3 regions of the Psychromonas sp. KJ10-2 genome follow, and region 2 is predicted to be linked to each of the others. Evidence: predicted binding sites of a transcription regulator. Region 2 holds the regulator's gene; each other region holds the start of a gene.

Region 1 (8,369 bases), 920 kb from region 2:
TTTTTGTTATAGCGGCCAAGTTTATTATTAGAAGATATTAATAGGCTATTAATATCGTATTGTTGATTTATATTTTCAATAGCAGAATCTTCAGAGGCTGTGATCAGCTCTAAAGCAGATAGATTCGTTGCAAATGACAACATCAAAGCAATTGTAAGCTTACAGTATCTCACTTTTTCTCCATTATAAATGAGCCGCCTAACCAGAAAATGAGCTAAGGGAGTTATGTTAAGTTTATTGTCCATATCAACTTTACTATGCTTTATAAAAAGCTGTCAGTATTACAGGATTGTTATCTCGAGATAATACATGATATTAAGCTAAAACTATACTGAAAGTAGGTCAATATGCAAAGCAGAATGTTTAAAAAAGCACTATAAAACCGCCTATTGCAGACTTTACTAGCTCTAATGAAGTAGTCAATCGAATCATCAACAAAGACTAGAAAACAGGCGCTTATTAAACATTTAAAGAGACTTTTTTATTGAATGGACAACAGCCACTCTTTAGGTGAAAGCCCTAATTTTTTCCTAAAGATGCGCGCCAAGGCAGAGCCATTTTCATAACCTACGCTATTGGCTACTAACGCCACCGACTTATTCTCCTTTAATAATGTTTTAGCAACACTAATACGCCAATCGACTAGGTAGTCTCCTGGGCTTTGACCTACGACTCTTTTAAATAAATCAGCAAATTTAGATCTCGACATTAATGCAATATCGGCCATCTCTTGTAACCCCCATGAGTATTCAGGTTTTGCTTGAATAGCCACTAATACCTTAGCTAATTGCGGATGTGCAAGACCAGCCAATAAACCATGTTCCATTAACTTATTACTTAATACAAAGCGTAAAATATGAATAATAAAAATATCAGTTAAAGCACTGAGCATCGGCAATCGACCACATTTATCTTGAAAGGCTTCTTCGAATAACCACTGGGCTGTTTTATTGATATTGGGACAATCATTAAAGTTAAAATGCAGTAAATGAGGTAAAGAGTTAGCAATGGGGTTAGATTGCGTTTGGTCATAAACGACTTTAGCACAAACCAATTGTGGTGGGTTCTCAACACTGCCGACAATACGATGAGCATGGGGTAGTGGAACAAATAACACAGTTGGTTGATTAAACAGCAAAGATTTTCCCTGCTCATCTATGATAGTCAATTCGCCACTACGCAGTAAATGTAAGTGCCCTTGACTGTCTTGCTTATCTAAGTGGCTGATACCGCATAGATTGCCAGTAAAAAACACTTCTGTATTCATTGAAAAACGCTGCAAAATACTAGAAAGCTGATCCATCCTTACTCCCTTGAATGATTTGGACGATTGGGTTCAATTTAAAGACTATCTCATCCCTTTTGTAAAATAAAAAGTCATATATTACTCATCAAGCCAAGGGTGAGTCCTGACTTCTATTAACAAACTACCAATAAACAACTCGTTAAAAGGGAAACAAACTATGTCACTTTCATCAATCATTAAATCAACACTCGTAAGTACTGCTTTATTAGCCAGTAGCTTTAGCTTCGCGGCAAACATTGAAGTCAATGCCAACCAAAATGACCTCGCGATTAAAGGTTATGACACAGTTACATACTTCACAAAAGGGGAGCCAACAAAGGGTTCAGATAAATATACAGCAGCATATAATGGCGCAATTTACCATTTTGCTAGTGCTAAAAACCGTGACCTCTTTAAATCAGATCCAGCGAAATATGCTCCACAATATGGTGGTTTTTGTGCTTATGGCGTTGCAGTGAATCAAAAGTTTGATGTAGAACCAACAGCTTGGTATATCGAAGACAATAAGCTGTATTTAAACCTAAATAAAAATGTACAAAAAGAATGGTTAAAAGATGTGCCAGGGAATATTGAAACGGCACAGGTAAACTGGACAGCTATTAAAGGGTTAACTGAAAAACAAATTGAAGCGTTAAACGATTAAGCAATGCAAATAAGAAAAATGGGGAATGGTTGAAAGTAGTTAGCATCCAATCATTCCCCTTTTATATTAAAAAAGCTCTAACACTTAAATTTAGTGAAGAACTAACTCCTGAGAATAAAAATAACGTCTGCGCTTAATATATGGACTCAATCATTTACAAAGACAAGGTGATTATTTTTACCAACAACAGTATCCCTAATAGAGACCTGACGATGGCAAAATTAATTTCATAAAATAATGCACCGTCGATTATATTACGTAACATTGTTAGTTTCGGATCGGTATTCTTTGAATTAAAAATAAAGGGTCACTTGTTCTCAATAATAAAATAGTGACTTTCTATAACCCTAGTTCAGAGAGGCTAGGAAAATCTTTAGGGCGTTTATCACCATCCCACACTAATAAACGTGCCTCCTCTTTAATGGGTAAATCATTAATGCAGGCGAAGCGTTTTTGCATTAAACCAAAACCATCAAACTCCCAGTTCTCATTGCCATGTGCTCTAAACCACTGGTTATCTTGTGTGCGATATTCACAGGCAAAGCGAACTGCAATACGATTACCACTAAATGACCATAACTCTTTGATCAATCTATAATCTAACTCTTTTTGCCATTTCTTGGTTAAATACGTAATGATCTCTTCTCTACCATGAATAACTTGAGATCGGGTGCGCCACACACTATTTTCACTATAAGCATGTGAAATAGCTTCAGGTTTTTTACTGTTCCAAGCATTTTCAGCAGCTCTTACTTTTAATAAAGCACTTGAGGTATTAAAAGGGGTAAAGGTGGACGCGCTGTTTTCATCGTTTATCTCCAATAAATTACAAATAACTATCAAGTTTGATATAACTACTTACCGCTTTTTTTGTATTATTTCACAATTAGAGTAGCACCAAGTTACCACTTTTTCTAAATACTTAGCCTATTAATAGCGACCTAACCTATTTAAATTAGATATAAAAAAAGGTATGAAGCACAGCTTCATACCTTTCTAATCATTTTATTTTTGTATTAAAAGTGGGATTACCAACCTTTAACAGCACCACCTTTGAAGATTTCTAAAGCGGCTTGGTACACTTCTTCAGATTGGTACGCTTTGACAAAGTTTTGTACATTTTCAGCATTCACATTATCTTCACGTGCAACAATTAAGTTAACGTATGGAGACTCTTTATTCTCAACGAATAAACCATCATGCTCAGGTGATAAATCAATTGAGCTTGCGTACGTTGTGTTAATGATAGCGAGTGCAACATCATCTAAAGAACGTGGTAATTGTGCTGCTTCTAATTCAACAATTTTTAGATTCTTTTCACTGCTAACAATATCTAATACAGTTGCTTTAAGGCCAACACCTTCTTTAAGCGTTAGTAAGCCTTGCTTCTCTAATAAAATTAAAGAACGACCTAAGTTAGTTGGATCGCTTGGTACTGCAATTTGGTCACCATCTTTTAATTCATCTAGTGATTTTATTTTGCTTGAGTAACCAGCAATTGGGTACACTAATGTATTCCCTGCGACTGCAAATTTGTAACCACGGTCAGCAATTTGCTGATCTAAGTAAGGTTTGTGCTGGAATGCGTTAGCATCAATTGAACCTTCATCTAGTGCAGCATTCGGTGTAATGTAATCAGAGAAGGTCACTAATGATACGTCTAGATTGTATTTCTCTTTTGCTACTTTCGCTGCAATCTCTGCAACTTGTGCTTCAGAACCAGCAATTACGCCAATTTTCACTTTACTGTTATCTACTGCAGGCGCTTCTTTTTCACCACAACCAGTTAGTGCAAATACAGACGCTAAACCTAATACTGCGATTACTTTTTTGATATTAACATTCATACAATTTCCTTTGAGATGTTGCTTTAATAAAAATTAAAAACGAAACAATTAACGGTGATCTACACGTTTAACTAGGTAATCACCTAGTGACTGAATCAGTTGTACTAAAATCACCAGAATAACGATGGTAATCATCATCACTGTGGCATCAAAACGTTGATAACCATAACGAATACCCACATCACCAAGACCACCACCACCAACGGTACCAGCCATTGCTGAGTAGCCAACTAAGGTCACAAGCGTAATCGTTGCCGCATTGATAATGCCCGGTAATGCCTCTGGTAATAATACTTTCTTAATAATTTGTAATGGCTTAGCACCCATTGCTTGTGCCGCTTCAACGAGTCCTGCAGGTACTTCTAATAACGCACCTTCAACCAGACGAGCGATAAATGGAATCGCACCAATGGTTAAAGGCACAATGGCAGCGGCAGTACCGATTGAGGACCCGACAATAAAACGAGTCACTGGAATCAAGGCCACCAGCAAAATAATAAATGGGATTGAACGGCCAATATTAACCACTACTCCCAATATTTTGTTCAAACTAGTACTTTCTAATAAACCATTCTTCTTACTTAGGTGTAATAACACACCTAATGGAATCCCCACGACAAAACCGATAAAACCAGAGGTAAACACCATGATCAGTGTTTCCCACAATGAACTCACTAATAGTTCAATTAAGCGTGTGTTTTCAGCCCACCAAGTTACCACTGCATTAAATGACATAGCCAAGCACCTCTAGTTCAATTTTTTGTTGTTTTAAATATTCGATGGCTTTTTCTGCACATGCATCAGGGCCGATAAATTCAGCTAACATTAAACCAAACTTAACGCCGCCTACATAATCCATATTTGAACTTAAAATACTGATATCAATATTAAATTCACGAGCTACATGGCTAATAACTGGTGCATCAACAGACGCGCCAGTGAACTCTAAACGAATTAACGGATAGCTGTTTTCAACACGTGTACTGTGTAGGCGCTCTTGGTAATCTGCTGGGATTGATAGATCTAACGTAGATCGGATAAAATCACGTGCTAGTTCTGTTTTAGGGTGAGCAAAGATATCGCCCACTAAACCATTTTCAACTAATTTACCGCCACCAATAATAGCCACTTCCTGACAAATACCTTTTACTACCGCCATTTCGTGGGTAATTAACAATATAGTCAGGTTTAACTCTTTATTGATTTTACGTAGTAATTCTAGAATTGAGATAGTCGTTGCAGGATCTAATGCACTGGTTGCTTCATCACATAACAATACTTTAGGATCTGACGCTAATGCACGCGCAATAGCCACACGTTGTTTTTGACCACCACTTAAGTTTGCAGGATAAACATCACGTTTTTCAGCTAAACCAACTAACGCTAATAGATCTTCTACTTTCGTCTTAATTTCGCTTTTACTAACACCAGCAAGCTCTAAAGGTAAGGCGACATTATTAAATACTGTACGTGATGATAAAAGATTAAAGTGTTGGAAGATCATCCCTATTTTACGACGAGTATTCGTTAACTCTTGGTCCGATAACTTAGTTAAATCAACACCATCCAGTAAAACTTCACCGGTAGTTGGGCGTTCTAATAAGTTAACACAACGTATTAATGTACTTTTACCTGCGCCAGATGAACCGATCACACCAAAAATACTACCTTGTTCTATAGTCAGGTTAATATCGGAAAGCGCGTTAATCGCCTTATTTCCCTGATAAAACACCTTGTTTACATCTTTTATTTCTATCATCAGATTTCCTGAAATTTAAATACTGGTTACCTATTAGCCATCAAAGAAAATCGGTGAGCTAAGTTGTAATAATGGGTGCATACTAAGACATCTAGACGTCTAAATCAATTAATTAAAATAAACAAATTTGATTTACATTAATTGTTTGGATATTAAAGATTAAGTTGGATGATTTTTCATTAGGCAAAAAAACATCACCCTAAGGTGATGCTTTAAAAAATAAGGTTAAAAAGCGTTATTTTTTTAAACGACTAACACCAAATCCTAATAGACCTAATGCAAAAATAGCAGCTGTCGCTGGTGCTGGTACATCAACAATTGATAAGTTAACATCTGCTATTTCTTGGCTGACGCCTGAGTTTGTACCACCGCCCGTCCAGCTAATTTGAATTTCGTCACCGCTAGTGGTTGTCGCAGCATCAAATGAGAAGCTGTTGTAAATCCACTCACCCGCCCCTAATACAGGCTCTAAAATTCCACTTAATGAGATATCTTGTGTCACGTTATACACTTCTACTGTTGCACCTGAAGCATCACCACGTTCACCAGCAAAGAAAGTTAATAATAACTCCTGCCCTGCATCAATCAGTGAATCCAATGTAAATGTCACACTTAATGTTTCGCTACCTAAATCATCATTTACTTCAATCGCCCCGGGATCTTAATTTCCGCGGTACTGCTATCATTATCGTGATCGTACGTTTTACTCATACTACGACGATTTGCGCCATTAGCGTAATAAACCTCGAAGCCCTTACCACTTGTATCTGTCCAAGATGCGTCTGTTGAGTTAACTAAAGAAGAGCTGCCTCCACTAAAATCTTCAGAAAAGATAAGGCTAGCATTAGCAGCATTAAATAAGCTACTTGCAGACAATAAAACAGCAGCAGCACTCAATGTTGATAGGATAGTTTTCATAAATAATTCCCTTTATTCGTCAATCCTGATAACAAATCAAGACTTCCCTTTAAATTGTTTGTTTATTGCTCATATTATAGACTAGTTCTATAACATAACAAACTTATATAACAACTAAAATTACGATTTAAGATTAAAAATAAACATGCAAAACATTGATAATATGAAGATAATAAAATTAAAGATCCATAAATACTCATTTATAGCTACAAAAAAAATAACAAACATTATCGCTAATATAATATTGGAATAATCAGGTAGCTAAAACCCCTCTATTAATTTAAAAACAACGCGTTAAAGCTACCGCTAATTTAAATAAAAACCCTTTTCAACAAAAAATAATCGTTAAATAGGAGTTAAAGGTAATTTAGATAACCAAGCAACTATAAATAGACATTAAAACGCTTTTACACCGCTGCTTTTTGAAAAAAGGAAGTGGTACAGGCATATTATCTGCCAAATTATTTAATGAAAAGCCCCACTCCATTATCTAGCTAAAGCATTCCCCAAAGACTTAGTAAAAACAATAAATTAATATCTTTTTGATGCCCGTATTGTATGATAAATATAGGTTTTAGATAATTGACACTTATGGATACCAGGAACATAAAGTATGACCAGCCTTTTTTTATACAAGTAGTTATCTTTTCTATCGCCCCTTTAATGTTTACTTTTTATGAAGGTGAATTAAGACGAATATCATTCTTTTATTACATTTCGCTAGTGCTTTTTATTGGCGGGATTTTTGGCAACCTGTACTCTTTCCCTATTTCAGAGGGTATTAATATTTCTGGTGGTAATATTTGCTACGGAGCTTTCATGATGACTTCCGTCCTGTTTGTTTTAGTTGAAAAAGACCTGCAAATTTTCAAACAAATTATTCGCTTAGTGGTTACTATTGATATTGTTAATATTGCACTATCTTCTATTGTCGCTAAAACATTAAATACACCGAATGTTATCAACCCACACCAGACTTCTAGCGCGTTATTCGACGTGTCCATCCCATTTATTATTTTAGGTGGTGTATTGATCATTGTAGAGCTTTTTTCCTATTACTCAGCTTTGATATGCTAAAGAAATTAAATCGCTCGCCCAATATCACTGCAATATGTTATCTACTTTTATTCATATTAGTACTATGTTCCGATGGTATTCTATTCCCTTTGATTGCTTTTGGTTTTAACGCAGAAGTGATTGAAATTGTGATTGGAGGACTAGCTGGTAAAGTATTAATGGCAAGTGTGTATAGCCTACCCATTTTATTATTTATAATATGTAGAAGACGTTCATTTATAGCCTATTTACAATCAGATGGTTTCCAATGGAATCACTTGTTAACTTCTAGTAGGGAGTTATTAAATGAAATATCGGCCAAGGATTATGGATTAAAACAGGCAGAGACTATTTTCAAAAACTCTAGTCAAGGGCTGGCCATTATAAATAATAAAGGCCACATTGTTAAAGCGAATGCGGCCTTTGCTAGTATGCTAAAAGTTAGCGAGCTAGATATTAATAGTAACCAGCTTAATATCACCAACTATTTTCAACATAATAATCAACCATTAAACCACACTCAAATGCTCACCTCGAAATGGCGGAGTGAGGTAAGCTTTGGAGTAAACTATATACATCAAGGTATTGCTTCTGTAACAGAAGTAAAATCAGAAAAAGATAAAAGCAGCACTTACATACTTTCTCTTATCAACATTGATGAGCAAAAAGCTATCCAACAACAACTTAATCATCTTGCGATTCATGATCAATTAACAGAACTCCCCAACCGCCGTGTACTCGATCAACGCTTAGCCATAAATGACATACAAACAGCCTCTTTATTAGTGATTGATTTAGATCACTTTAAAGATGTAAACGATAGTTACGGGCATATGGCAG
Region 2 (8,369 bases):
AATAAAACCGCCAGAAACACTGTCGCCTTTTAAACCATAGATAGCTTTATCTACCGTTGCTTGATCGTTAATTGCGTATGCACAAATACCTGCACTCGCCACTGACCATAAACCATGATTATGAATAATATCAAAATTCTCAGCGTAGGTTTCAACAAACATTTCGAGCATTACTTTGAATAGATCATTTTCAATCAGTTGTTGTTGCCCTTCACTCAATTTGTGACGAATACAAGAGTAAGCGCAGGATGAATATAACATCCACATATTTTCATTGAGTGTTTGATGAAATAGACGACCAGGCTTGTTGGAGTCTCGGCTAATGTTTAGCTCTCGGTGCTTATAAACCTTTGCATATTCAATTAACATAGTGGTTGCGTAATCAAGGTAACGCTGATCTTCAGTGATCAGATACAAACGGCCTGCTAGGTCTAAATGAATATAGTTTTGTTTATGACGGTTATGTTCATAACCGCCAGCTTCACCGTGTCCTGGGATTTCTATACCAATAGGCATGTAATCTTCAAGCGCATCAATCTCTTCTTTAATAGATAGACCGATCAACGAGTCGCTACCGACATGTTGACGTAATTCTGCTGCTTGCTCATAGCTCATTAAAAGGGGTTGATAACTCATGCTTAAGACCTCTTACTTTCTACAACTAAGAAACCTGTCCAGCTGTACGATTGATTGTTAAATTCGATGGTTGTTTGACTTGTTTCTGTGGCATCTTTAGCGTTATTGATCATTACGGTTAACGCGATATCTTCACCTAACACTTCGATTACAGAGGCTTGTTCATTAAAGCCAATAATATTAATGGTGTGTATCTTTCCGCGTGCATCTAAACTCGCCTCAACTGACTCATTGAAGTAACCATGTGTTTCGATAACATTAGCGAATAGGCTATTTTTTGCTTGTCGACGAAGAATTAAGCTAGTTTCACTGCGTAAGTTAAAGTCAGGATCATTAGCGCCAGTACGGGTAAAGAATAGAGTATCATCAGCGCTACTTGCACTTAACCAAGTGTAATAGCTGCTGCCTTGTAACCAACTTACTAAGTTAGTGTTTTGGCCTTTTCCTTCACTGACATTCCAAAGGTGTTGGTAACCGGCATCATCACCCATAGGATTGAGCGTAGAATGTTGTTTATGTTCAACATTAGTGCGGATGATTTGGCCTTGGTATTGCAGTGAATAATCATACTGATGGTCTTTATCACTGCTTAATCGGAATAAATCTAACAACAATGGCTGTGTTAATTGTTGATGTTCAATTAACACCAATGAACGCTGTTGCTCAACACCTGGGTAAAAGTCTTCAGCAAAGGCACTCATCGCTTGTATTTTTCCTTCACCGATAAAGAAGTGCGGAATACCATGTTTGCTATCAGCAAGCTCAACATCAAAGTCATTCTGACAACCCGCATCAACGGAGACTAGGTTGTGGGCGATTGTTTGGCGTGCATAGGATTTGTTTTCATCAAGGTATCGACCACCGAATTTAGGTTCAATGTTCACCCAACGACCAAAGCCATAATCGCGCAATACTTCTTGATCATTATTAAAGTAAGTCATACCTAAAGTATCAAAGTGACCATGGCCCATGCCGTGTTGGCCATAGTTCATCACTAATTGGCTGATGTCGCCTTGTGAATTTTGCATACGGATAAAGCCTTGTGCGCCTTTATCTCCATCTGGCCCTTCATTTAATTCAACACTTGGTAAGCAAGGCACTTCAACGGATGCTTGTGCTTGGTAAGCTTGAGATAAAGCAACACCGCAACCACTGATCCAAATTTGCTCTTGGATGTTGGCAATGCCATATAGGTTAGTGTCTTCTGGGTAATGCTTCGCATATAAGCTGACGGCAATCACTACGCCTTCATCTTTAATATCCATACTTTTTGATGCATCGTTTAATGATGGGAATACACCATTAGGGTAAGCCGTTGATAATAAAGATTGGATAGTTTTACCAATCACCTGATTTTTAAAGTTAAAAATATCTAATTCAGGGCGGAAACGTTGTGTTAACTCAGCTAATAAACACAAAGGACGAATCGCATAACGATGGTAATAAGGTCCTTCAATGTAATAACCTGAAGGTGCAAATAAATTACTTAACTGCGCAAGAAATCCACCTTGGATATCATCGCCCGCTAAACCATGTAAGGCTAAATCAATATACTTTTCTTGTCCTATGGCTGCACCGCATGCTGCTGTTGCGGCAACCGCCCATACACCGTGATTATGAATACGATCAAAATCAAAGTGATACTTGACTGTTGCTACCTCTAACATAGGTTCAAATAACTGTTTCACAATATGCTGACGTTGTGCTTCCGTTAACCAGTGTTTAATACAGCTATAGCCTAGGCTCGAATATAACAACCAAACATGTTCATTGAGCATTTGGTGGAATAAACGACCCGGTGGGTTGGTATTACGCTGCTCTTGAAACCCTAGTACTAAGTACTTGTCCGCATATTGCGTTAATAACGCTGCTGCAAACTGTGCATATTTATCTTCACCAGTAATCAGAAATAAACGGCCAGCTTGTTCAATATATTTATAGTTTTGTTGGTGTTTATTATGCGCATAGCCACCGGCTGGGCTATGCCCAGGTACGTCTATTGGTAAGGTTAGGTATTTATCGGTATCTTTGATTAAAGCATCTAAACTACGGCCCATTAGACTGGTTTTTCCTAGCTCCTGCTGAATGGCTTCAACTTCTTGCTGATTCATCAGAACAGCGTTAACAGTGGAGAGCATTATGACCTCGCTACATATAAAGTGGATAAAAATTGCTTAATAAAGTAATACAAATAAACCTTAAAATCACTTTAATTTTTTAATTTTTAAGGATGACCTCTCTATTTTTAGATTTTAAATAACACTAAAAAAGCTAAAGCCTTTTATAATCTCACTGCTTCAACCAGCGATTTACTTTGCTTTTTATTCTTTATCTACCATAAGCACCTAGGCGGGTTGGCTGAATATGTTCCAGCTTACTTAATGTTTATATAGGATAATTTTTTGATTGTGATGTCGGTGGATGATCTAGATCACACATAGTGTCTTTTTGTATTACAAATTGAGTTGTGTGATGTACAATTTTTAACTTATAAATTGTATCAATAAGATGTAAATGCATTGTGACCGTTTAGTGTGTTGATGCTGCAATTGATCTTAATACCGCGCTTTATACCGAGTGCATCAAGCGACGCTATTCGCTGCAACAGATTGAGATAGTTAAGTACAAAGACAATGAATCCATTTTTAGAATAGAGGTAGCAAATGGCTAATTTCAATATCGCTTTGATCGGCGAATGTATGATTGAATTACAGGAAGTAAATGGCGTTTTACGTAGAAGTTTTGGCGGAGATACTCTAAATACAGCTGTATATTTGTCACGTTTAACATCAGGTAAAGATGTTAATGTTAGTTATGTAACTGCCTTAGGTGAAGACAATATAAGCCAAGAAATGATCGATGCTTGGAACAAAGAAGGCATTGATGCACAATTTGTACAACGCTCCGCAACCAGACAACCTGGTTTATATATGGTTGAAACCGATGAAACAGGTGAGCGTAGTTTTTTATATTGGCGTGATGCTGCCGCTGCTAAATTTTGGCTCGAAACAGCAAGTGATGAATATATTGAATCGTTATTAAAACAAGATGTTATTTACCTTTCAGGCATTAGTTTAGCGATATTACCACCTGCTAGCCGTGAAAAGCTTTATGATCTATTAGCTCGTTATAAAGCAGCTGGTGGTAAAGTTTATTTCGATAATAACTATCGTCCGAAGTTGTGGGATTCTGCTGAACAGGCTGCTGAAGGATTTAAACGTATCCTAGCTGTTACGCATACGGGGTTATTAACATTTGATGACGAACAAGCTTTATTTGGTGATACAGACGTTGAGCAATGTATTGAGCGTACCCGTGCATTAGGCGTGCAAGAAATTGTTATCAAACAAGGTGGCAGTGAATGTTTGATCATTACTGCTGATGATTCAATTAGTGTTGCTGCACAAAAAATAGCACCTGAAAAGGTTATCGATACCACAGCTGCGGGTGATTCATTTGCTGCTGGTTATTTATCAAAACGAACTTTAGGTGGAACAACAGTGGCTTCTGCTGAAAAAGCACACCAAGTAGCAAGTACTGTGATACAGCATAAAGGTGCAATTATTGATATGGAATATATTGCCCCATTTGTAGATTAATCATTCATATTTAGGATAGTAGAAATGACAACATTAAATGAAAAGTTACAATCACTGAAAGTGATCCCTGTTATTGCCATTAAAGATGCTAATGATGCTGTACCACTGGGTAAAGTATTAGTTGAAAATGGCATGCCTTGTGCGGAAATTACATTCCGTACTCCAGCAGCTGCACAATCAATTAAAAATTTACGTGAAGCATTTCCTGAAATGTTAATTGGTGCTGGCACAGTACTAAACAGTGAAACTGTTGATTTAGCCATTGATGCGGGTGTTGATTTTATCGTTAGTCCTGGCTTTAACCCAACAACCGTTAAATACTGTCAACAACGTAATATGCCAATTATTCCTGGTGTGAACAATCCATCGTTAGTTGAGCAAGCAATGGAAATGGGATTAACTACCCTTAAATTTTTCCCTGCTGGACCATCGGGTGGCGTTGCAATGTTAAAGTCGCTAACAGCTGTTTATCCAGTTAGCTTTATGCCAACTGGCGGTGTTTCACCTGCTAATATTAATGATTACTTAAATATTAATGCAGTATTAGCCTGTGGTGGTACGTGGATGGTACCTGCTGATCTGATTGATAACCGTGAATGGGATAAGATTGGTGAATTAGTGAAAGAAGCCGTTGCTGCACTAAACTAATTACAGTCATCGCATCTAGTTAAGCTATAAAAACCTCAATAAGCGCAGCTTATGAGGTTTTTTATTTGATACGTTTATTTAGCTGACTTGCTTAAGGTCTCTGAAATATTGACGTTTTGACTTTTATCTAGCTCATCATCTTCAGGTAAAGGTTGACCAGTATAAGCATGTAAAAAAGCTTCGCATAACAGTTCACTGTTAGTTGCATGACGTAAGTTATTCACCTGACGACGAGTACGTTCGTCTGTCAATATCTTCAATACCTTCGTAGGTATAGACACAGTCACTTTTTTTACCTGCTCACTTTTTTTCCCGTGTTCGGCATAAGGGCTGATATATTCACCGTTCCATTGTGTTGACATAGTAATAACCTTTTAAAAAATATGCTTTATTTTACCTCGATAAATTAAACATGGCAATCTATACGTACAGAGGGCTAGAAGTCTATAATTTAAAAGAGAATAGAAACAAAAGAGAATAGAAACAAAAGAGAATAGGGGAAGGCTTAAGATTTTTCTTTAACAGGGCTAAGTGCCGAGATTAAATCCTGTGCAGAAGCAACTAATTTACTGCTTTTAAAAGGGTTTAGTGACAATGTTTTATCTTCATTGAGGGTAATATCATAAAATTGTGGCAGATTAAAATTAACCTGTTCAGTGTCGGCATTAGGTAAATGATTATTAGAAGTATAAAAACGGTTTACGTTTTGTACAAACTCATTTTTTGAGCCAGCAAAGTTTAAGAATGTTTCGACATCATTTTCTGCATTAGCAATATAAACATTAAAACCATTATGGTAATTCTCAAAAGAATTGAATCAAACCTTCACTAATGTGGGATTCAATCACATCGGCGGTTTGATCGTAATGCGTGGTTTTTAAATTCAATGAACTTGTGGATAACTTCTTCTTCGAGATATGGCTATAAATATCCACCGCACTTTCTAAATGTTGCAGTGATACACCTTTACGCTCAAAGTAAAAACCAAATTTTCTGCCACCCGTCCACAATGTTTGTACCGAACGAGTATGTACGGTATGTAAACGTAGTTGAATGAATTCATTAAGTTTACTACCAAAGGCCTTACAGATTTGCTCACTAAAATGACGGCTATAACAGAAAAGGTCTATTTGTTGAGGGGGATGCATCTTGATGCATTTTCGACAAAATAGTATTAAGTGCTTCAACCACCGAGAATTGACTATTAAAGTGCAAAGTACGTACTTCATTCCATGAATTTCGGTAAATAAAGTCGATACTACCAATCAAACTCTCTTTATGTTCACCATAAGCCATTACGTTGTCGACTTGGTTTAATTCACTCTCTTCTGTATCTTGCCAATGACGTGTTGGATCTTTTTCAACATTTAAGAAAATAGATAAATGTTTAATTGCACAGGGTTCACTGAGTGCTTTATCACTGGCTTTAGGTACATAGATAGGGAAAACCGCATACAAGTCTCTGGCAAATTGATTAAGATTTTTATCAACGAGGTCAGAGCCTTGATTATATAAATGTAGAGTAGTGTCTTCATCATACAGTCCATTCACATAACTCCAAGCAACCAGCTTAGATAAATAAGGTGAATAACCTAGGTTAGGTGTTGATGCTAATTCAAATGGATCCAGCGTACTATTAAATAAATACCAACCGGCTTTATTTTTGCGATGTTCTGGAATTTGGATCAGGCTAAGGTCATGCTCAATTAGATTCGGTGAGATATTAGGGTTAATAATATCCACTTTACCAGGCAGTGTTTCATGAGCTGCATAGAGCTTACGCGATAATATACCAATATCTTCGGCACTGATCGATTCACTAATATCATTGACTCGAGCAAATTTTATTAAGTTACTGTAACTTAACATTAATGCATCAAGTAAAAGGTGATTAGCTTGTTTTACTTCGCTTATTTTCCAGTTATTACGATTATCTAAATCAACAATTTGGCTAGCAGTCCAACCCCATTGTTTCACAAGTTTTTTTAAAATAGTACGGCGCCAAGCATGACTTTCATTGTAAGAGGGTTTAGATAACATCTCTTCAGTTTTAAAGTAGAAACAAACACGCACTAACTCTAAACGCTGTAAATCATTAATGCTGATTAAGTAATGACTTACTTTTTCTAACATTAAACAATAGGGATCAAGGTGTTCATCATAACAATCTTGTTCTTGGAAACTTTTTTTGTAGGAAGTCGAGATCAGCTCTGTATTGGGGTATTCCCAAGAGTAAGCTTCCATTAATATGGTTTTTAAGGTGGCTTTATACGGGTTATCAATCCCTTTATATAGCTGCCATAAGGTTGCACCAAATAATTCTTCAGCTGGTACACGGTGTAAACCACCTAGGTCTAACCAATCATCTGGATTGATTTTTCCAGTGTCATAAAGATTTTTCACATAATTATCATAATCATGCTCATGTTCATGCGGAATTTGTCGCCATAGAATTCGACGGCCAGCAACACGCAATGAAGTACGATAAAACTCATCTAATAACAGCATATGCTGTGAGCTACCACAGGACTCATTACTTAATGATGCTTTATTTTTAACTCTGAACTTATTATCAGGAATAAGGAAGAAGTTAAGTTCTACGCCTAAACTTTCTGCCCAATAAGTAATTTCCCAAGATTTTTCATTAAGTAATGCTACTCGGTCTGCACCCAAGGTATGTGAATAACAGATCCAAATATCAAAATCACTTTCAGAGCATTGCCCAATAGAGGAAGTACTGCCCATTGCATATAGGCCAATAATTTCGTTTTTTTCTACAGGTGGCTCAGGGACAACGGAAAAAAGTTGCTTGGCAAGCGTTTGATGTTCTTGGGTTGGATTGAATTGGCTAATGCCCGTTGGTACATCACCTTCAACATATCCCGGAAGGCTAGGGGAGTGATAATGAAATAGGAAAGGACAAATTTGAAATACGTTGGCTTCGTCTTGTTTCATTAATGCGAGAGCAGATCTAACACGCAAACGAGAAAACTCATCTGATTTATCGCGTAATTGAATGATTTCTTGGCTCAAGCTGTGTTCCATTAGTACAGGTATTAGTGTTAATTCAACCTTATAAAAAGTGTGAGCATCATAGCATTAATTCTGGTTGTTGGTAAATATAGTGTGAAATGAGTTGATTTTGGGAGGAACTAGCCCTCAGCATAACTGAGGGCTAGTTAACTTAATCTTCGGTTATTTGGTAAGGTAAAGGAGCGCAATACAGTGTTGAACCCTCAAGTTCTTTTACTTGGAAAATATCATCAGTATTTGTATCTTTTGGTAATACCGCGAGTACCTCAATGTGCCCATCGCCATATTGACTAGCAGACACGATAGTACCTACTCTTTTCCAGTTATTATTTAATAATACTTCCACTGTTTGCCCCGCTTTAGGACAATCCGCTGAACGACCTGTTAGAATAAACATGGCACGCTTGTTTGCGCCTCGGTACTTGGCGCGCGCTACGGTTTCTTGCCCAATGT
Region 3 (8,369 bases), 500 kb from region 2:
GACATCTAATTGATGAGTTGTCGAAGCTGGTACTTTAAATACCTGTGTCATAATCGCTTGCCACTCTTTACCATGAGGCCTTACTTTGCCAAACATTTGATAAGTGAGTAGGTGCGCTATTTCATGGGCAACCACTTGTTCAATGAATATCTGTTTATTTTGTGAATAGAGTATTGGATTAAACTTTATGATGTTCTTTTGTAGATGAGCAGTACCTGCACTTCGTCCCCGTTGATTAAAGTAATAGGTAGGTCGAGGGAAGTGGCGATCAAAAAAGCACTCGGCTAGGATGAAACAGTCTTCACCTTTTGCTGCGAGTGCTTTTTTATCTTCAAACGTAAGCATTAGTCTAGAGTATTTAAACTGAGATTAAAATGCCGCTGCTTTTAATGCTTCTACTTTATCTAGAGATTCCCAAGGGAATTGCTCGCGACCAAAGTGACCATAAGCAGCCGTCTCTTGGTAGATAGGTTTAATTAGGTCTAACATCTCGATTAAACCGTAAGGGCGTAGGTCAAAGTGTTCGCTTACTAGGCTAACGATTAAACCTTTTGCTACTTTTTCAGTACCGAATGTTTCAACGCTGATTGATGTTGGTTCAGCAACACCGATTGCATAAGATACTTGGATTTCGCAACGGTCAGCTAGACCGGCAGCAACAATGTTTTTTGCTACATAACGTGCTGCGTATGCTGCACTACGGTCAACTTTTGATGGATCTTTACCAGAGAATGCACCACCACCGTGACGTGCTGTACCACCGTATGTATCAACAATGATTTTACGGCCAGTTAAACCACAATCACCTACTGGACCACCGATAACAAAACGGCCAGTTGGGTTGATATGGAATTTAGTACGTTCAGATAATAGTTCTGCAGGTAACACTGGCTTGATGATCTCTTCCATTACTGCTTCAACTAAGTCAGATTGTTTAATATCTTCACGGTGTTGTGTTGATAAAACAACAGCATCGATACCTACAATCTTACCTTGGTCATAAGCAAAAGTGACTTGGCTTTTTGCATCTGGACGTAACCAGTCTAATTGACCGCTTTTACGTACTTCAGCTTGTTTTTTAACAAGGCGGTGTGCGTAAGTTACTGGAGCAGGCATGTAAACTTCAGTTTCGTTAGTTGCATAACCAAACATTAAACCTTGGTCACCGGCACCTTGTTCACGTGGATCAGAACGGTCAACACCTTGGTTGATGTCTGGAGATTGTTTACCTACTACGTTTAGTACTGCACAAGAGTCAGCATCAAAACCCATTTCTGAGCTAGTGTAACCAATGTCACGTACTGTTTTACGTGTGATCTCTTCGATGTCTACCCATGCATCAGTAGTGATTTCACCACCAACCATAACCATGCCTGTTTTTACATAGGTTTCACAAGCAACACGTGCTTTAGTATCTTGTTCTAAAATGGCATCAAGTACCGCATCAGAAATTTGATCGGCGATTTTATCTGGATGACCTTCAGAAACTGATTCTGAAGTAAATAAGTCACGTGACATGTGAACTCCTATTCGGCTATTTAAATTAAAATAATTTGGATGTTTTTACATCTAGACGTCTATAATACATTTTTTTGTGACGGATAACACCCTATTATTTTTAATTTACTGAGAACTGTTTTCTTACTTTAATAGTCGTAGGACAATAAAATTGCTGTTTATTTGTCTTAAACATAGCTTTTCTATGGGTTATACTCGCAACCATTTAAATTTTGCGGTTATGTTTTTTCCTGTCTAATCGAGATCGTTTATGCCTTTATTGCTTCAATGTAAAATCATGTTTAAAAAGCGCTTTTCTTCATTAATAACTTGCCTCGTCTGCATTTTTGGATAGTTATTTCGCTATTTCTTTTCTTACTTATCATCAGTTTAATTCCCGCTCATGGGGATAAAAATAAAAAAATTAAGCGTGAGTTAGTCTTGCCAACCAGTGAAACTACTAAAGCGGACCTTGCCCTTGCAGAGCCTCTTGATACGGTTACTCCTGCTGCTGATAAGTTATTTCCTGAGTTCTCTGGTAACCGAGAAGTTCAAAAAACCATTTCAGCAGGTGACACACTGAGTGAGATTTTTTCCGATGAGGGGATATCTGCGGCTGTGTTGCAAGAGTTGCTAGAAGCCGATACGGAATATCTTCGTTTAGCGAATTTATTACCAGGCCAAGAAGTACAACTATTAATTAGCCCTGATAATCAGTTATTAGCGTTAAAGGTTATTATTGATCGCGCAAATACTTTGAGTTTTGTATTAAAGGATGGTGCTTATGCATCAAAGTTAGATATAAAAAGGGCGAATGGCGTAATAGCTTCTACCAGGGCAGTGTGACTGGCAGCTTTTACGTTAGTGCAAAAAAAGTGGATTATCGGCTAGCCAAATTCAGCAAATTTCCGGTGCGTTACAGGACCAATTTGATTTCAACCGTCAATTACGTGCGGGTGATACCTTTCATGTGTTAGTCGCTAAACAATATATTGAAGGCGCTTATAGTTTTGATAGTGAGGTGTTGGCGGTCATCATTAAAACAAAGTCGCGTAACTACACCGCCTTCTTAAATGAAGACGGTCGTTATTACGATAAAGATGGAAAAGGTTTAACTAAAGCTTACCGTCGTTACCCAGTTAATGGGCACCCAAGAATTAGTTCTCGCTTCAACCCGCGTCGATTACACCCAATTACTAAGCGTATTAGCCCACATAACGGAACTGACTTTGCAGTCCCTGTTGGGACTAATGTTTATGCAACGGGTGATGGTGTTGTAGTTCGAGCTGGTTACCACCCTGCAGCTGGTAACTACATTGTGATTAAACATGGCCGTAAATACACCACACGTTTCTTACACCTAAGTAAAATATTAGTGCGTAAAGGGCAGCGTGTAGAGATGGGTAAACTGATTGCTAAATCTGGTAATACAGGCCGTTCAACGGGTGCACATCTGCATTATGAGTTCCATGTTTACAATAAACCTGTTGATGCAATGAAGGTGAATTTACCGCTATCACAAAAGGTACCTGAAAAAGAGCGTAAAGCCTTTAATAAACGTCGTGATTTATCGTTACGTGAAATGGGTGAGCTGTAATTAAATTTATATCATGCTTAATAGGTGAATGCCTTATTAAGCATGATAAGTATCAACTAGAGAACAGAAGTTATGTTATTAAAAAGTGATGCCTATGATGCATGCATCGGTTATTTTGCTGATAATTTAAGTATATTTGAAGATAGCGCTAAACCAGCCAGTGGTGAGGTAATTGCAGATATTGTCTTAGACCAAGCTTCACAATTGCTGATGACTTTTTGCCAGCAACAATCGCAATTAAGCAATGAAACCCGTTTAATGGTGGTGGCAGAAGGAGATAAGCTAGTTGAAGATATCGAGCAAATACTAGGGAAGTGTTGGGAGCATAGAGCAACTCAGGAGCAAATAGAGTTTATTAAAGAATATTTTCTGTTAGTTAAAAACAGTTTGGATTCTCAAGTACCTTATTTATAAAAAATATAAGACAGTTAAGTTGATAATCAATCAAGCTAAAACGAGGCTTTTAGCTTAATTGATACTTAATAGAATAGATAATCTTGAACAGTACTATCATGCAAAGGTGTGGTGTAAGTGTACAACCTCTAATAGCTTATCTTCACGTTCAAACCGACTTTCCATCACTTGCCCTAACTCTGAAAGGTCATGATCAAAGTTCAATAAAGTCTGATCCGAAGCATTTTCTGCATAGGTATCATTAAAGTTGAGAGCAGTATCCGTTGTACTGTTTATTTTAGCGTAAAGCTCTTGCGCTATTTTTAGATTCTCTTCACCATCCAACTTGGATTTTTCAATGATTTGCTCATAAATTTCAAAATGACCAGTGGAAGCATAGTCTAATAATACTTGGCAAAACTCAGTAATAACCGCTTGTTCTGGTAAGCAGCGTTTCTCTTGTTGGTAAGGAGGTAAGCCTGCTAGTTTACAATATAAAATAACCAGTATCTGTCGTTCATCCAACCAGTTATCTAAGATAGACAGTGTGCCACCCCATTCTTCTTTTGCTTGTTTTAGTTTGTTAAGCATAAAACCTCCTGTAAGCGAATCGTCATCAATGACTTAGGTTAATAAACAACTGAATATTAATCGCCATTCAGTTTACACAACCCACTGACTAATTACTGTGAACTTCTGCCCAATGTAAAAGGGCAAAAAATATTTATTTATAGGTGCTTCTATCATTGCCTATATTGAGAGTGATGGCTACATTTATTTGATGTTTTTTGCTAACAAATTGGTATTGCGCAGACTTGTTTAATGACTATGCTATGTTGCATTATGTTGATGGATTTTAACAAGAGTAGATTTATGGCAGAAGTGAATACAAAAGAAGATGAGAGCGCATGGTGGTTTATCTTATCGCAAGGTAAGTTAGTTGCCCTAGATAAAGGTGATTTCATCCCTTTGGGTGCGTCAGTGAATTACCTTTTCCCGATGGTATAACTGAAAATAAACGATTATTAGGTCAGTACAAAGAGCAGCCTTGTTATCTTGTCGATTTACCAGAACCCCTTGATGTTGGGATCGGAGAATATGTCGGTCTACGTTCTTTATTAGGCCGTGTTGAGGATCTGTTTTTTGATATGGCAGGGCGTGCCTTCCAAATTAGCCTGTTTTATAAAACCCATCAATTTTGTGGGCAATGTGGGCAAAAAATGAATCCCATTGATTGGGAAATTGCAATGAAGTGTTATCACTGTCAACATCGTGCTTACCCTCGAGTATCGCCTTGTATCATTGTCGCTATTCGTCATAAGAAAAAAATATTATTAGCATTACATAGTCGTCACCATAAAGATAATTACCCTGTTTATACCACTTTGGCTGGGTTTACTGAAGCAGGGGAAAGCCTAGAGGCTTGTGTAGAGCGAGAGGTCTTTGAAGAAGTTGGATTAAAGGTGAAAAACATTCAATATGTAAGCAGTCAACCTTGGCCATTTCCTCATTCATTAATGATGGGCTTTATCGCTGATTATGCTTCTGGCGAGATAGTAGTTGATCCACATGAGTTAGTAGAAGCCAATTGGTATGATATTGATAACTTACCAATCGTTCCAAAGCATGGCACAATTGCGCGAAAATTAATTGAGAAAACAATAAAGCGATGTCGTTAAGCTAGGGCTTAGGTATCGAAGTGATAGGTAATACCAAATTCATTTTTGAAATGTAAAAAGGTATATTCTATCAATAATTAATAATTGCCGTGTAAAAGCTATCAATAGCTAAAATAGAAAAGGTTACTAATGACAGATTTAAAAAACGATCGCTATCTTCGTGCTTTATTAAAGAAACAAGTAGATAAAACGCCTGTCTGGATGATGCGTCAAGCTGGACGCTATCTACCTGAATATAAAGCGACTCGTGCGCAAGCTGGTGACTTTATGTCGCTATGTCGTAGTGCTGATCTCGCCTGTGAAGTAACGTTACAACCGCTCCGTCGTTTTGACCTTGATGCCGCTATTTTGTTTTCCGATATTTTAACTATCCCAGATGCTATGGGCTTAGGTTTATATTTCTCGGAAGGAGAAGGGCCTAAATTTGAGCGTCCTATTCGCTGTAAAAAAGATGTTGATAACTTAATCATGCCGGATCCTGAAGGTGAGCTTCAATATGTAATGAATGCAGTTCGTACCATTCGTCGCGACTTAAAAGGTGAAGTGCCATTAATTGGTTTCTCAGGTAGCCCTTGGACATTAGCGACTTATATGATTGAAGGCAGCGGTTCAAAATTCTTCACTAAAATTAAAAAGATGGCTTTTGCTGAGCCACAAATATTACATACTTTATTAGATAAGTTAGCAGATTCAGTGGTCAGCTACCTTAATGCACAAATTAAAGCGGGCGCACAGTCGGTTATGGTGTTTGATACTTGGGGTGGTATTTTATCGCCACGTGATTACCAAGATTTCTCATTACAATATATGCATAAAATTGTTGATGGTTTAATCCGTAACCATGAAGGACAGAAAGTACCTGTTACTCTATTTACTAAGAATGGTGGTCAATGGATCGAGAAGATCGCTGATACAGGCTGTGATGGTATAGGTTTAGATTGGACTATCGATATTAAAGAAGCAAGAGCACGTGTCGGCTCACGTGTTGCGCTTCAAGGTAATATGGATCCATCCATGTTATATGCATCACCTGAGCGTATTCGTGAAGAGGTGGCGACCATCTTGGAAGGTTACGGTAAAGGGACTGGACATGTGTTTAATTTAGGTCACGGTATTCATTTAGATGTACCGCCAGAAAATGCCAAAGTGTTTGTTGATGCGGTACATGAGTTAAGCGCACCTTACCATCAGTAAGCATAAACGCTGTGTAGATTGACCTTATAAAACATGCTTCGGCATGTTTTTTATTTTGTATTGATCTCTCATTTTTAACCCACTAGCGTTAGCTGTTTATTTTTTGAACGATATGATGAAGTCTCATTTGTTATCGATGAGGTTAATATGTCTTTGTTTATTGAACATCAGCAACTCAGCGTTCGTCCTTTTACCGCCGAAGACAAACAAGACTTTGTACAATTGGTACAGCATCCATTGTGTATGAAATACAGTATCACTGGCGTGTTATCTGAACAACAAGCCAGTGATTGTTTTGATACATTACTTAATAATAAAAAGCATAAAATGTATGCAATACAATGTGTTAAAAGTGGGCTTGTGATTGGTTGCACTGGTTTACAGGACTGCTTTGTTGATCAACAAATTGAACCCTCTTTATTCTGCGTTTATTACCTGACTTTCATGAACATCAAGATCTACTGCCTACTTTAACTTTGTTGGTTGAACAATTAATCTCCTTATATCAATTACCTGGCTTACAAACCGTCATATCGCAAAAAAACCATCCAAATATGCAATTAATGAGTGCATTAAACTTTCAAAAAACTAAAGAAGTAACCTGTCGTGGTATCGCTAGCTACCTCTATACGATTGGATCCTAATCTACTTTTATGGTTACTCGAGACAATTCCGATATTTTTTTCTTTTTATTTAACAAAGTGAATAAAATGCTTCTGATTCGGGTAGAATGCGCGCAAGTTCAACTTTTTGGAAAAACCAATCAATTGAATGTTTCACCGATGAAAACATTAACCGAGGAATGTGAAAGATAATGGAAAATAGCCGAACGATTAAACGAGCACTGATCAGTGTTTCTGATAAAACTGGTATTGTAGGATTTGCACGTGAATTAGCCGACAAAGGGGTTGATATTTTATCAACGGGCGGTACCTGTAAATTACTTGCAGAAAATAATATTAAAGTGACAGAAGTTTCTGATTACACTGGTTTTCCAGAAATGATGGACGGACGTGTTAAAACTTTACATCCTAAAATTCACGGTGGCATTCTTGCTCGTCGCGGTATCGATGAAGATATTATGGCAAGCAATGACATTCAAGCGATTGATATGGTAGTAGTTAACTTATACCCATTCGCAGCAACAGTAGCAAACCCAGACTGTAAGTTAGAAGACGCAATCGAAAACATCGATATCGGCGGACCAACTATGGTACGTGCTGCTGCAAAAAATCATAAAGATGTTGCTATTGTTGTAAACGCTTCTGACTACGGTCGCATTCTATCTGAAATGAATGAAAATGATGGAAGCTTAGTTTACAAAACACGTTTTGATTTAGCGATTGCTGCTTATGAGCACACTGCGCAATACGACGGTATGATTGCTAACTACTTCGGTACTATGGTTCCAACTTACGGCGAGAATAATGAAGGCGATGAGGAATCTAAATTCCCACGTACGTTCAACGCTCAATTCCAGAAAAAACAAGATATGCGCTACGGTGAAAACTCTCATCAAGCAGCAGCTTTCTATGTTGAAAATAACATTCAAGAAGCCTCTGTTTCAACGGCGACACAGTTACAAGGTAAAGCATTATCTTACAACAACATTGCAGATACTGATGCTGCGTTAGAATGTGTTAAAGAATTCTCTGAGCCAGCTTGTGTGATCGTTAAACATGCAAACCCATGTGGTGTTGCTGTTGCAGGCACTATTCTTGATGCTTATGAAGGTGCTTACAAAACAGACCCTACATCAGCATTTGGTGGCATTATCGCGTTTAACCGCGAGCTAGATGCAGTAACAGCTGAAGCAATTACTTCTCGTCAATTTGTTGAGGTGATTATCGCACCTTCTGTTAGCAAAGAAGCTGCAGAAATCGTTGCGACGAAAAAGAATCTACGTTTATTAGAGTGTGGTGAATGGGCTACGCAAACGACTGAGTTTGACATCAAACGTGTTAACGGTGGTTTATTAGTACAAGATCGCGACCAAGGCATGGTAGGTA

What was found. The regulator MetJ, encoded in region 2, represses methionine synthesis genes. The targets are predictions, from matches to a motif close to TAGACGTCTAGACGTCTA.
Region 1: a site for MetJ is predicted at 5,640-5,657, ahead of metN (methionine ABC transporter ATP-binding protein MetN). Genes of this name have one in related genera too.
Region 3: a site for MetJ is predicted at 1,563-1,580, ahead of metK (methionine adenosyltransferase). Genes of this name have one in related genera too.

Annotation. Positions count from the first base shown of each region.
Region 1 covers NZ_CP178827.1:1,551,185-1,559,553, forward strand. Annotated here, with positions in the region: gene ACLKL2_RS07440 (hypothetical protein) at 1-173, opposite strand, end outside; gene ACLKL2_RS07445 (AraC family transcriptional regulator) at 482-1,303, opposite strand; gene ACLKL2_RS07450 (YHS domain-containing (seleno)protein) at 1,464-1,949, shown strand; gene ACLKL2_RS07455 (DUF1348 family protein) at 2,289-2,771, opposite strand; gene ACLKL2_RS07460 (MetQ/NlpA family lipoprotein) at 2,978-3,796, opposite strand; gene ACLKL2_RS07465 (methionine ABC transporter permease) at 3,845-4,531, opposite strand; gene metN (methionine ABC transporter ATP-binding protein MetN) at 4,521-5,555, opposite strand; gene ACLKL2_RS07475 (PEP-CTERM sorting domain-containing protein) at 5,791-6,165, opposite strand; gene ACLKL2_RS07480 (hypothetical protein) at 6,195-6,473, opposite strand; gene ACLKL2_RS07485 (hypothetical protein) at 7,137-7,550, shown strand; gene ACLKL2_RS07490 (EAL domain-containing protein) at 7,544-8,369, shown strand, end outside.
Region 2 covers NZ_CP178827.1:2,472,137-2,480,505, reverse strand. Annotated here, with positions in the region: gene ACLKL2_RS11915 (heparinase II/III domain-containing protein) at 1-636, opposite strand, end outside; gene ACLKL2_RS11910 (heparinase II/III domain-containing protein) at 639-2,747, opposite strand; gene ACLKL2_RS11905 (sugar kinase) at 3,300-4,235, shown strand; gene ACLKL2_RS11900 (bifunctional 4-hydroxy-2-oxoglutarate aldolase/2-dehydro-3-deoxy-phosphogluconate aldolase) at 4,260-4,883, shown strand; gene metJ (met regulon transcriptional regulator MetJ) at 4,958-5,245, opposite strand; partial or broken gene ACLKL2_RS11890 (class I adenylate cyclase) at 5,389-6,031, opposite strand; gene ACLKL2_RS11885 (class I adenylate cyclase) at 5,994-7,916, opposite strand; gene ygfZ (tRNA-modifying protein YgfZ) at 8,068-8,369, opposite strand, start outside.
Region 3 covers NZ_CP178827.1:1,972,112-1,980,480, reverse strand. Annotated here, with positions in the region: gene ACLKL2_RS09520 (SprT family zinc-dependent metalloprotease) at 1-345, opposite strand, end outside; gene metK (methionine adenosyltransferase) at 370-1,518, opposite strand; gene ACLKL2_RS09510 (LysM-like peptidoglycan-binding domain-containing protein) at 1,939-2,343, shown strand; gene ACLKL2_RS09505 (peptidoglycan DD-metalloendopeptidase family protein) at 2,393-3,094, shown strand; gene ACLKL2_RS09500 (DUF3802 family protein) at 3,167-3,508, shown strand; gene rsd (sigma D regulator) at 3,605-4,078, opposite strand; gene ACLKL2_RS09490 (hypothetical protein) at 4,361-4,495, shown strand; gene nudC (NAD(+) diphosphatase) at 4,492-5,166, shown strand; gene hemE (uroporphyrinogen decarboxylase) at 5,296-6,360, shown strand; gene ACLKL2_RS09475 (GNAT family N-acetyltransferase) at 6,508-6,834, shown strand; gene purH (bifunctional phosphoribosylaminoimidazolecarboxamide formyltransferase/IMP cyclohydrolase) at 7,175-8,369, shown strand, end outside.